DNA from 3 places in the Aneurinibacillus thermoaerophilus genome. Region 3 is predicted to be linked to each of the others. Evidence: riboswitches for the same ligand, from Rfam matches in the RefSeq annotation. Region 3 holds a riboswitch; each other region holds the start of a gene.
What was found. Region 3 has a riboswitch for cyclic di-GMP ahead of K3F53_RS09135 (pyridoxal phosphate-dependent decarboxylase family protein). Riboswitches for the same ligand answer to the same signal wherever they lie in the genome.
Positions count from the first base shown of each region.

Region 1 (4,295 bases), 350 kb from region 3:
TCTCTTCACTGTTTTTGATGCAACTGCTTTCTTCATTTCTTGTACTTGCCGGTCATTACACTGCGGATGTCGACGATTACATTGAGTGGACATTCTGGGAGACAGCTTTGAACCAGATTAGCCGTTACGGGACAGTGATTTTAGCAATTATTACTGGTTTTTTTACTGCACACAGTCTGGATGGAAAAAAATTTTCAGGCACACGCTTTTTTAAAGGAAAGCTAAAATACATCTATTTTCCTTTTCTGTTTGCCAGTGTGCTGTACTTTATTATTATGAAAAAGGGCATACCGACAAACGAAAAAGACTGGCAGGATGTTTTGACCGGTCAAACCGCAGGGCACCTGTACTTTATTTTTATGCTTTGCCAGTATTATGTATTCGCTTATCTTTTCCGCCGCTTAATTATGAAGAAAAACATTCTGTTGGTTATCACCCTTTTCTTTGTCATACAATATATGTATATTCATATAATTGCACATGGCTGGTTTGGTCTAGGTATACGTCATTTTTTACCGACTTGGATTTTTACATTGTATTTAGGACACTTACTGTACTGGTATCGTAAACCGATGTTTATGTTTATGGAAAAGCATAAAATTGTTCTTATTGGATTATTGGTTCTATCCGGATTTACTATGTACTTTTTCGTTATGTCATCTAAACTATATACAGCTAACCATCTAATATTTGTCTTAGCAACATTTGCGCTGCTCGTCTCCAGCGCGGCGATATTGCATTATATTGTGGATGCGTTGCACCTGCGCTTTCAGAAAGGTTTAACATTCTATATCTATTTACTACATCCAGCATTTATTATATACGCTAACAAGTTTATGGAAACGAACTTTACCATTGAATGGATTTTTCATCACAAAGCTATATCCGCGCTGTATATGCTGAGCATCTATGCAGTTACATTCGCTGTGTCGGCGATTTGTGCCCAATTGGTAAACCGCGGTTTCAGCTGGCTGACAAGCCAAAAACAAAAAAAAGCCACAAATGCAATTGGTGCGAGGAAACTTGATGGATAGACGATGCGCCACAAAACAAATCCTCCTGGAAAATTGCAGGAGGATTTGTTTTGTCGTACATTCTACACCCAAAGCAGGGCATTCGCCGTTTTTAATGAAATCTAATTTGCATCCCGTCTTCTATCCCATCGTCTATTTCGTAATGGTTTTCTGTTAAATATTCCTGAAACATTGTGTGCAACTGCCGTTCAATGAGACGATTGTTCTCCACCATTAATGCCTGCACAGCTTCTTTCATTTCTTCGATCGTAAAAGCGGCGGAAAGCCGTTCCGCGATTTGCTTGTTCGTAAGTCCAATGGCCACGGCTATCACCTCCGTTTTTACTGTACCCGAATCACATAAGAACCATCCGTGTTTTTATTAATACGTAGTATTTTAATACTTTAAACAACAGAAAATAAAAAGTTCTCCCCCTTGAGAGAACTTTTTATCATATAAGCAAAAAATAATGAATAGAACTAAAAATTCAGATAATACCATTGGAGTCCATTTTTTCAAAAAGCCAAAAGACAACGTGCGTGTTTATCCACTATTTATTTTGCGCCAGTGAATATTTTCCTTCCTTAAATTCGCGAACCCAGCGATAAATGATGCGGGAGTTTAAGCGATGTCTACGCGCGACTATACTTAAACTTTCTACCTCTAAAGCCTCTTTCACTACTTGATGTTTGAATTGGATAGAATATTGTCGTTTCATCTTTCGTCTCCTTTTTGTGTTTTTTTGAAAAGAAAATAAAAAAGGGCTCTTTCGTGCGCGAAACAGCCGTGGTTATATGCCTATTCATTTATTTATAACCCCAGCTTTTCGGCAACCCGGCTGCCATGGTTTATGCCAGCATAAACGGTAGGCCCGTGGCTTTGCGTCCCCACTTTTCAGTGGGTTTGCCATTATCGAAGCATGCATTTATATAACTTTACAGTCATTTATTACTATAACAAATTTATCAGTATTTGTCGATTATCATAGCTATAATGTTAAAAAAAATTAATATTATAGGCCTTATAGTCCAAAGTATGCATAAAAAAGATAGAATTGCAAGGAAAGGAAATGAATATTTTCTCTCATATTTTTTTTCATCCACACATATGACATAATTGCTCTTTGCAAAACATGTTTTGGTGTAGGGCCAAATATAAGGTAAAATATATAGAAAGTGGAGGAAAATAAGGTTGAAACAAACATTGGAATATATGAAGAGCCTAATATATGAATGCAACATATTTAGTACATAGAAAGGGAGAAGAGAAGATGACAACGCAAACAAACAAGATAAAGCTAAAAACCACCGCACTTATTCTCGCAGCTGGTATCATGGCTGCTTCCGCGCCTCCGGCCTACGCGCTGGACGCATCTGGTATATTTACCGACGTGCCGCGCGACCATTGGGCCTGGAAAAATGGAACCCTTCCCTGGGCGGCACAGGCCGGAATACTGAATGAAAAGCAGACCGAAACCTTTAATCCCGGCGAAGTGATTACAGAAGCTGAGTTTCTTACGATGATGATGCGCCTATTCCCTGACACGCGGGACAAGCTGGGAACAGGAACAACAGAGGAAGTATACGCGCTCGCGCGTGAATATAATCTTCCGGCAGCAGGCATAAACGATCCGGCCAAACGCGCTGACGCGCTGACACGTATCCAAGTTGCGCGCCTTTTCTCCGCTGCCGGCGGCCACCATTACGATGACGAAGGCGCTATCGCTTACATGTATGAGCACGGCATTACGAAAGGCATGGATGGTGAATCAACCATCGCAGGATACGGAAGTTCCCAAAAAGTCAGCCGAGTGGAAGCGGTTCAATTTCTAAAAATGGCCCACGACACTGGCATCGCATCCACCATGCAAAAAATGCCGGAACAACCGTCTTACAATCCTGCTGTCACCCGTTTCATTAGCAGCAGCCCTGAAACAGTAGTCGCAAACTTGCACAAAGCACAAAATGCTATCCTTCCCAAGCGGGGCCAAATTCGAGATTACAATGCGATCAATTTCTGGGCAAAACGTTTATATGAAACGTTTCAAAAAATAGAAGTGACGCATGACGGGACATTGCGCATCTACCTGCCTTCCCTTTCGGAACATCAAACGCTTATTTATCATGTTGCTTCAGACAAATGGTACAGCGGAGAAATTGCCGGAAATGCCCGGTCAAACGTACCTGCTTATCTGGAATTTCCAGCAAGCGCCGATTGGAGCGTTATGCTTATGGCCAAAGATCAAGGTACGATTGTCGGGGATATGTACTATGACACAGCTTCACAAACAATTGAAATCAACAACATTGTGATCCAAAAACACGTAAAAAAATAAGAGGGCCCATCGCCCTCTTTCTTTTTATTCTTCTTGTGACGGTGATAAAAGGTAGGCAAGTAGCTTTTCTTTCACATAGCCAAGTTTTTGTGAATTCCCATCATGGAAAAAGGCATCGATCGCTCCTTCCCCATCGTATACAAACACGCTTGGGTGTTCCGCACCCACAAGGCGACCTAGGTCAAGATACTCGTTTAATGCTCGCACGTATTTCGGATCCTCAAGCAGCTTCCAGTTCCACTCCAGCATCGTACCGGCTCCTGTTTGCCGAGCAATCGTATTTGTCTCTCCTAGCATATCCATGCCTGTGAAATTGTCTTTGCTGAAGTAATGGTTCGGCTGCATCCAGGCGAAGTCAAATCCGAGCGTTCTCCATTGTTCGGCACCTGCTGCCTGGAAATATGGCGCCCAATAAAATTTATATCCCTTCTTGCGCACGATTGTGCCGATTTCTTTCACAAACTCACGGTCTGAATCAGGAACGATTTCATTCGTCCAATAAAAGCCCACAAGCCGCAGCGCTTGTGGATTTTTTGCGTTCCACTGAGCAATGATCCGATCCATATACCCTTCCACCAGCGCGGTGCGCTGCACCGGATGCACCGTTCCTATCGGGTTCGGCAAACCGATGATAACATTTGTACGGTATGTAGAATCTTCCATATAAGCACGCGCTTTCAACGTTGCCTTCTCCAGCAAATCTACCTCTTTGCCAGGCGCGAAAATTTCTTCTACATACTTAGTAAGCGTCTCAGATGGATTCCCTTTCGTCGTATCGAACGTTTCAAAGCTATAGCCACGCTGTTCCTTGCCGACTGGACGAATAATAAACGTGTCAAAGAGCCAGTGCGGTTTTCCGTGCCATTCGACCACCATGCGCTTAAATAAATCACCGACTTTTGTATGTTTGGCTTCGGTCATAAAAATCGTGTTGCCAACATATCCG
Region 1 covers NZ_CP080764.1:1,397,422-1,401,716, reverse strand. The annotation lists gene K3F53_RS07455 (acyltransferase family protein) at 1-1,034, shown strand, start outside; gene K3F53_RS07450 (hypothetical protein) at 1,126-1,338, opposite strand; gene K3F53_RS07445 (transposase) at 1,565-1,732, opposite strand; cyclic di-GMP riboswitch class I at 1,840-1,932, opposite strand; gene K3F53_RS07440 (S-layer homology domain-containing protein) at 2,285-3,349, shown strand; gene K3F53_RS07435 (DUF4855 domain-containing protein) at 3,374-4,295, opposite strand, start outside.
Region 1: another riboswitch for cyclic di-GMP. It lies ahead of K3F53_RS07445 (transposase); the one in region 3 lies ahead of K3F53_RS09135 (pyridoxal phosphate-dependent decarboxylase family protein).

Region 2 (4,295 bases), 1.4 Mb from region 3:
ATCATCCATCATACTACGCTTTGGTGGAGGTGATGGGGAGACTGATTTTGGTTTTTGAATGGATTTTGGCTTCTGCAACTTTTTAATAGCGGAATTTTGTTTCTTTATCACCTCAGCCTTCATGATCTTCTTTAATTTGTAAATCTGTTCAATGGGCAATAGGTTGGTTGCGAGTTTTCTAGCGGAAGTGCATACCTTACCTAAGGTCTGAAAGGACTGAGTGAACCCTTTCCACAATTGTTTTGTAGCTTTTTCATAAGCTTTTATTTCTTTTAATTGCCTTCTTCCAGCCTTTGTTCTTTTTAATTTTTCCTCCTGCTTTTTCCTTCTCTTTTGATATTCTTTTTCCGCTCTGTTGAGTGATTTTTGAAAACTTTTTGAGTTCACAACACTTTTTCCGAGCCTATACATATCATATATATTTTTTAACGATCCAAACACTTCGTCTTCACTCTTTCTTTTTTTGAGTCGGACGTAAAGGAAATAAGTTACATATAATGCATGCATCGCCCAATATATACATATATTAACAATTTAAAATATTTTCCACCTAATTCATAGACCTATTTTTACAAATTATAGGATTATGCATAATTGATTATATTTACCCTTTACCATTCAGCGATTATAAGTTTTGCAACACCATCTAAGTTTTTAAAGCATGAATTTTTAGGGACGAGTTAAGAGTCTATATAACCATGGAAAGTGGTATAAGTATGGGATTTAAAATAGCATCAAAAGTATTGAGTTTTGTTTTATGTTTTAGTTTATTGTTAGGAACAGTTTCGCCTGCTATGGCTATGAAATCAGGATGAGTCTATAACTGTTACTAACAAGGAGATTAAGTCATTTGAAGAAGAATTTACATTTCTGGTTGAGGACCCAGTTTTTCAGCAATTAGAGAGAGAATTAGAAGATAAACAAAAAGATAACAATGAGGTTCGAGCCGCAGTTGCTCCAGTAGTAGCAAACGCTTTAAGAGTATTATTAGAAAAAGTAGGTAAATAAGCGGCTGAACAAGCATAGAACGTTGCTAAGCCCTATGTTCAAAAAGCTTTAGATGCTGCTAATGAATATACTATAGATGGTCCAGGAGGTGGTGGGAGGATTATACAGGTAAGAGTTAAAAAAACCGGTCAACCAATATTTAGACTAGATTATTATCCAATAAAGGCCGGGGGACCTTATGTTTTACATTATCATGTAGCACCAGATATGAAGGAACATCATGTGATATTTTAGGAGAGGCGAGTGGTAATATTGTCTGATCAATATGACCATAATATCCATTTACATATTGGATATCAAGATGAAAATTATGACATAGAAGTTATAGCTTTTAAAAAGAAAGATGCAGATATTTGGGATGTTTATATAAATTTTGAAGAAAATAGTATATTGGTGAATAAAAGTTTAACTAATTCTCCTAAAATTGATCCTTTTGGTTACTATGCTTTTTCTATCATTCAAAAGGATATAAGCTACGAAGAGGGGAGTATAAAATTAAAAGAGTGGCTGTTAAAAAACCAAATTATTTGAATTTTGTAGATATGTATCCTTGTAAATAGGGGTCCCGGCAGAAAAATACAGGAAATATATGACAATGCAATTTGTGGAATTAAAAAATTGATTTTTCCTACATTAAGGAATCATCGGTTTTTTATTGGAGAATAATTTTACACTTTTGGTTCCATCTGATACGTTTCTAAAAGAAGAAGGAACAATTAGAATTCCCCTTTACATGTTACTATAGCAGTAAGCTGATCAGCCTACTGCTTTTTATTTTTAAAAATAAATTTGTTTCATTTTTACTTTTAACATAACACGCGATTCATCCCCCACCTACGCCGGAGGCGTGAAGGAAGGGGACTTCTTGCGTGTTATGTTAAATAGCTTTAAAATCAAGGATTTTCGCAGGCTCATAAACTACGTTTCACCCGCATTTCATCTGTTCTCTAAATTTGAAATTTACGGGTATTGCTTGGAATGCAGATAGTAGCAAACGTCAAACTCCTTGATTTTTCAAGGGCTTTCTTTTTTTTATAGTTGACCAAACGTTTAGAAAATAGTGTTTTGCCCCCCCTTTTTTTAAAATTTTATTTTATTAATAAAACAATATGAATAATTAGATATAATTTATGTTATTACAGTATTGAAGTAATGGAACTTTATGACTATAATATAAGAGATATAAGTGCTAATTAACTGCAAAACTTAATTTAACGATAAAGGCAAACTTATCGAAAGATAAGGACGCAAAGCCACGGGTCTAAGGTTCAATGTGAATGATGACAGCCGGGTTACCGAAATCTTTTTAAAAAGTTTGATGAATTTAAAAAAAGGCTATTCCGCATTCGGTAATCTTAGGGAGCGGTATGGCCTTTTCTGTTTTTTACATAAGTAGCGATAAGCCTAGCTTTCGTATCGTATTTATGTAGTTTGTTTATCAATATAGAGTCATAATGAAAGGGAGTGAGATTTAGCATTCAGTACATAGTAATTAGTGAAGGAATAGACAGATATACGTTCAGTTTGGTAGCTAGGAAACATCAATTAAATAGTAAGACAATATATCGCTCGATACGCAAATATAAGGAAGGTAAAACAGTCTTTATAAAAGGAGGATATTACTATGATAAAAAGGAAAATTATTTTTAGTATAAGATGGAAATTAATAATAGCAGTAACCATTTCAATCATGATTTCAAGCTCTCTGGTAGGTGTTGTTACTTATTACTCTGCAAAAAGCGAACTTGAGAAAGCAGGTATTGAGCATTTACATCAAATTGTTGATGGTGCAATCACGATAATTCAGGTAATGGATGAAGAAGTTAAAAATGGCCATCTTACATTGGAAGAAGCCCAAAACAGAGCAAAGGATTATATCAACGGTCCGTTGTTAGAAGATAAGAAAAAGCGGGATTTAAGTAAATCGCATTTTATCTATAAAAAAGAAGGCTATATGTGGGCTTATGATGACAATTACATTGCAGTTATGCACCCGCTAGGATATGAAGGACAAAATCAAAAGGATTTCAAGCTTGAAGATGGTTCTTATTTGATACAAGATCTTGTGAAAGCTGGTAAAAATAGCGATCCTAACGAACGGTTATTAACCTATACGTGGAAAAATCAAGACGAGGCTAAAGAACGACCACAAATGAGTTATGTAGAGTATTACAAACCTTGGGGATGGACACTTGGTATTGCTGTATATCCAGAAGAATTTTATGGCTCTCTTCCTCTTATAAAAGGGGTTATAGCCGGAGGTATTGCTTTATTTTCACTAATTTGTATGGGTGTATTTATATGGTTATTTAATAAAAAAATCAAACTTATTTTGTATGTTAGTAGTATAGCGAAAAAGATAAGTGAAGGAGACTTAACGGTAAAGACGATTGATACAAAGTCTCAAGACGAGATAGGAGAACTTGCTAATGCGATTAATGAAATGGTAACAGGCCTAAAAGGCATTATCAAAAAAGTAAATGACGCCAGTATGCATGTTATTGCTTTATCGGAACAACTAATAAAAAATATGGAACAAACAGATGAAGCCAGCAAGCAAATTGCTATCACTGTTGAGGGGCTGAACCAAGGAGCAGAAGCCTCTTCTCAAACAGCGGAAGAGGTGGCAAGTACGATGGAGGAAACAGCCATAGGAATTGAACGTATTGCTGATTCATCCTCTAGAGTGGCGGAAACATCTGAAAGCTCGGTGAAAGAAGTGGAAAATGGAAATGAAGCGCTATCCAAGGCAATTCAACAGATGCAATCTATTAGCAAATCAGTTGATGATACGACTTCGTTGGTTAAAAAACTAGAGGACCATTCTAAGGAAATTGAGAGAATTACAGATGTAATTACGGAGATTACAGAACAAACAAATTTATTATCCTTAAATGCGGCTATTGAGGCAGCGCGTGCTGGAGAACATGGAAAAGGTTTTGCGGTTGTAGCAGATGAAGTAAGGAAACTTGCTGAACAATCGAAAAAATCGGCAGAGGGGATTACTGGGTTTATTAAGCAAATGCAGGAGCATACTCGTAAAGTTATATCTGGTATGCAGAAAGAAGCGGAGGAAGTTGAGTCTGGAATGGCGGTTATCAATGAGGCGGGCAAATCTTTAGAGAGTATTAGAATAGCCTTCCAACATGTGAACAATCAAATCCAGGAAGTGTCAGCAGCTTCCCAGCAATTATCTGCAGGAGCAGAACAGGTAACGGCTTCTATACAGGAAATGGCTGGGGTAGCCAAAGAAGTAGCCGTTGGTTCAGAAAATATCGCATCAGCTA
Region 2 covers NZ_CP080764.1:362,518-366,812, forward strand. The annotation lists gene K3F53_RS02095 (hypothetical protein) at 1-441, opposite strand, end outside; gene K3F53_RS02100 (DUF3986 family protein) at 1,252-1,539, shown strand; cyclic di-GMP riboswitch class I at 2,221-2,308, shown strand; gene K3F53_RS02105 (methyl-accepting chemotaxis protein) at 2,633-4,295, shown strand, end outside.
Region 2: another riboswitch for cyclic di-GMP. It lies ahead of K3F53_RS02105 (methyl-accepting chemotaxis protein); the one in region 3 lies ahead of K3F53_RS09135 (pyridoxal phosphate-dependent decarboxylase family protein).

Region 3 (4,295 bases):
GATGATCATATCCGTTCCCGCAAGACGGGTGAAGACCGATTTATGTACACCATAGCTGTCCTCGTATACCTCGCTAAACTGCACGGTTCCCGGGTTGTCAAACGCTCTTTCCATCCCTGCGGTGAACGTGTAGTCCGCGTTTCGTTTTTCAGCGGCTCCGCTCAGCGCAACGATATAGGCTTTATCTTTTTTTCCGAGCACATACACATATTCGGCACCCATGTCCTGTTTTTGTTCATTTAAGAAAGCCAGCAGGCTAGCATAGGCCGAGTCTGAGCCTGCGTCCGAACGAGTAGCCAGCGTCTTGTCCAAATTCCGCTCAAGTTCCCGGATATTGGTTTGCAGCGTGTTCTCGAACTGGGGCAAAACGTATTGATTAACAATCCACATGGAAAGCTCATAAGAAACAAAGCTGAAGATGATAGATAATACGAGAATGCAACCTGCAAAATAGGCGGTAATTTTTTTACCGAGGGAGCTTTTTGTTTTAAACATAGGTCTTTTCCCTCGCATTTCGCATTGTGTCTACGCATGCCACACGTTTCGCCAAAAATTCAACAATTTCGTCCAACGTTTCTACCGTTGTATAAGGAGAAATCGAAAAAAACTTAGCAGCGTAAACAGGTACACGTTTTGAAACATCGGATGCATCGACTAAGCATTGCCTTGTTGTATCGCCGAAAAACACGTGCTCACGGTGTTTGCCTAATTCTTCAAATATTGGGTAGTTCCATTCGTTGTTCTGTTTAATCTGCTTGCCTGTAAGTTTCCCTGCTCTTTCTTTGTGCCACTCCGCCTGTTCTGGATAAAACCGGAAAGTCGTAATCGGTCCAGGATTATTCTCATTTGTAACAGCCACATTCGAAAAACGGGCCAATAGCCTGTCGCGGAACGCCATATTCACCCGCACATAATTGGCAAGGATTTGGCGGTAGCCATCCACGCCGAACGCCAACAGTGCCGCGTATATCGCGATCGAACTGGCCATACGCGAGCATTCCAGCGTGTAGCTTGTGTGATAACTGCCATAGCCCCGGTTGCCCACATATGGTGTTTCGAACTCATGCAAATCAAGCAGCCCAATATCTTTTCCGTTTTTCACAAGGAACAGGCTCGTAAGATACGGCGTTTGTCCGAGCTTTTGAAAATCGAAGCAGAGACTGTCAGCCAGATGTAAATGCTGCATTTTTTCGCGGATTTGCAGTAAGTTCTCGCACAAAGGCTGTTCGAGTTGAAGCGGATTGCGCGCAAAATCGTAGTCGTTAAACAGGCAATAGAATCCGCCTAGCGCCGAATCGGCGTGGATATGCGCCGGATGGAGCCCGTATCGATTCGTAATTGCATCGGCTGTTTCTTTAATCGCTTTTATATCGTCAATTCCGAATGAATCCGTGGCCCCTGTCGTGGCGACGATGTATATGGGGATACCTCCCTGCTGAATAACACGTTCCATTTTTTCGCGCAAATCATCTGTATTCATAGCGTGCGTTAGCGGATCGGCTTTGACCGTAATCAAATGGTTACTGCCGATGCCGGTCGCCTCCATGGATTTAAAAAGGCTATAATGCGCGTTTTCTGAAGCAAAGCAGTACAAATTGCCAGGCACGCCCTTTTCTTTAGCATCCGGGAATTGCTTGGCGATAGCGAGGCGCAGCCCTGAGAATACGGCTCCTTGCCCGCCCCATGTCGTGTATCCCCATGATTTTGTAGCGTCATAACCCGCCAGTTTGGACATCATGGCGATGACTTTTACTTCTGCCTCCGCGCCAGCCGGTCCGTATACATCCCATAAATTGTTGCCATTTAACAATGTAGTAAGTAAAGAGCCCAGAATACCTGGAATACTTGCCATAGGCAATACATTACTTACGAAATTTCTTGTATGATACGGATGTCCTTTGGCTAACCCGAGAAGTTCTTCAACGACTTTATCCAATGCTATTCCGCGCTCTGGAACCTGCGCGCAGTCTATAATATCCTTGTAAAACTCTCCTGTCCTCTCCTGCATCGATCCTAGTGTTGCGCGTTGTGGGTCTTTCAGGCGATCAAGCCCCTCCACAATGTTTTGCATGAATTGAAGTAGCACCTGCCGACGTTCTTTGTTTCCATCTTCGCTTGGAAACAAAGCTTGTATGTCTTTCATCTTCATGTTTATCCCCCATTCCCTTTGCTTGATTTTCTTATTTTTTTAATACTAAAAGAAAAAGGCCATCCATATTCTTTAGAATAGCCTGTGCCAATATGCAGTACACCCGATTTGTAAACCTTTGATAAGATGATAGAATGCTTTTACTAACGGCACTTATGTGCGCTACAATTTTGGCAACCGGCTGTCATAGTTTTGCAACCTTAGACCCTTGGCTTTACGTCTCTACCTTTCGATAGATTTGCCTTTTTCAGATTAGAATAGGTTGGTTCTACCAGGATTATTTTACTAATATAACTTTATAAATCAACCATCTTTCCTGTTTTTGTATTATTAAAAATATTAAACCGTATCTTGTGAATATGAAGAGAAGCTCATAAAAGTACTAGTTATTTCGGGAGATTTCCTAAGTTCATCGCGGCTTATCAAAACGGAGAACAGAAAAAATAAAAAAGATAACATCCATACATTTTTTATTCATAACCTTTTATTATTTACTCACATAACAATAAAGCCATTCCGTGGATGGGAACGGCTGCTTTGATTACGATGGAAAGGCTATAAATATTGAACGAAGGAGCACTTTCTATAAAACTGATGATTATGTTATGCTTATATAACAGTATATCTTTATATAACACTTAATAAGGAGTTATCCGTTATGCAAATAAAAGTGAACCGGCAGCTTCCTGTTCCGTTGGCCAAGCAAATTTATCAAGCGATTGTGGACCGTATCCAGTCGGAGTTGTTGGAAGAAGGCACACGTCTCCCTTCTGTCCGTGCGCTGGCTAAACAGATTCATGTAAGTTTCATGACAGTCGTTCAAGCGTATGATGCGCTTGAAGAAGATGGATATATTATACGTATTCAAGGAAAAGGCACATTTGTACGGACAAAAGCGGCGGATACAACGCCGAAAAAAGAGCTGCCAAAAAAAGAGTCGCCGTTTGATTGGCAACTGTCGGTTCCCGACTATTTGCCACGAGCGCAGTTTTCACGCTATCACCAGGTATCGGCCCGCTATGAATTTTTTTCTTCTACGATTGACCCCGGGCTTTTGCCAAACCGGTACTTGGAAAAAGAAATTCAGCGCATTCTTGCTGAGGAGCCGAGAATTCTTTCCACGTACAGCGACGTTCAGGGTGACTTGCCGCTGCGTCAAGAACTAACTGTTTATTTACGGGATAAGCAAATTCAAGTAACACCGGAAGAAATTTTAATTACGAATGGAACACAACAGGGCATTGATCTCGTGGCTCGGACGTTTGTCGGCCCAGGGGATATCGTCATTACCGAGGCGCCTACCTACCCTGCGGCGATTGATGTATTCCGCTGGCGCGGGGCTACCATTCTTCCCGTGCCTGTAGATAAGGATGGAATGCGAGTAGATATGCTGGCGGCGCTATGTGAGAAATACAAGCCAAAGCTTATTTATACGATGCCAACCTTTCATAATCCAACCGGAACGGTGATGAGTATCGAGCGACGACGCCAGTTGCTTGACATTGCCTATGAGACACAGAGCATCATCCTAGAGGATGATCCGTGGAGCGAAATTTATTATGAGAATAAGCCCCCGTCTTCGCTAAAAAGCATGGACCCGCTCGGCCATGTGATTTATTTGAAAGGCCTTAGTAAAATACTCGCTCCCGGTTGCCGGATTGGCGTGCTGGTCGCTTCTGGCACAATTTTTCATAGATTGGTCGCAGCTAAAGGCAATATGGATCTTGGCAGCCCGCTATTGACGCAAAAAGCGGTGCTCCCGCTGCTTTATTCGGAACGGATGCGCAACCATGTTAAAAAATTGCGCATTGCTCTGCAACTTCGCCGCGATATGATGATTGAATTGCTGGCGAAGCATATGCCGGAAGGGATTAGCTGGCTTACACCCAGAGGCGGAGTAAATTTATGGCTTTCGCTTCCTCCGCATGTGGATACGGAAGACTTTCTTATGTATGCCAGCAACTATCAGCTTACATTTCTCCCCGGAGCGGCCTGCTATCCGATTGAGTCGAAACACCATTTCCTAAGACTCAGTTTTTCGTTTATGAATGAACCATTGCTTGCAGAGGGCGTTAAAGAATTGTGCCGGGCGACTGCGGCGTTTATTGAGGCGACGGTCACTTACAGAAAAACGCCTGTTGTATAA
Region 3 covers NZ_CP080764.1:1,744,722-1,749,016, reverse strand. The annotation lists gene K3F53_RS09140 (methyl-accepting chemotaxis protein) at 1-495, opposite strand, end outside; gene K3F53_RS09135 (pyridoxal phosphate-dependent decarboxylase family protein) at 488-2,143, opposite strand; cyclic di-GMP riboswitch class I at 2,319-2,402, opposite strand; gene pdxR (MocR-like pyridoxine biosynthesis transcription factor PdxR) at 2,808-4,295, shown strand.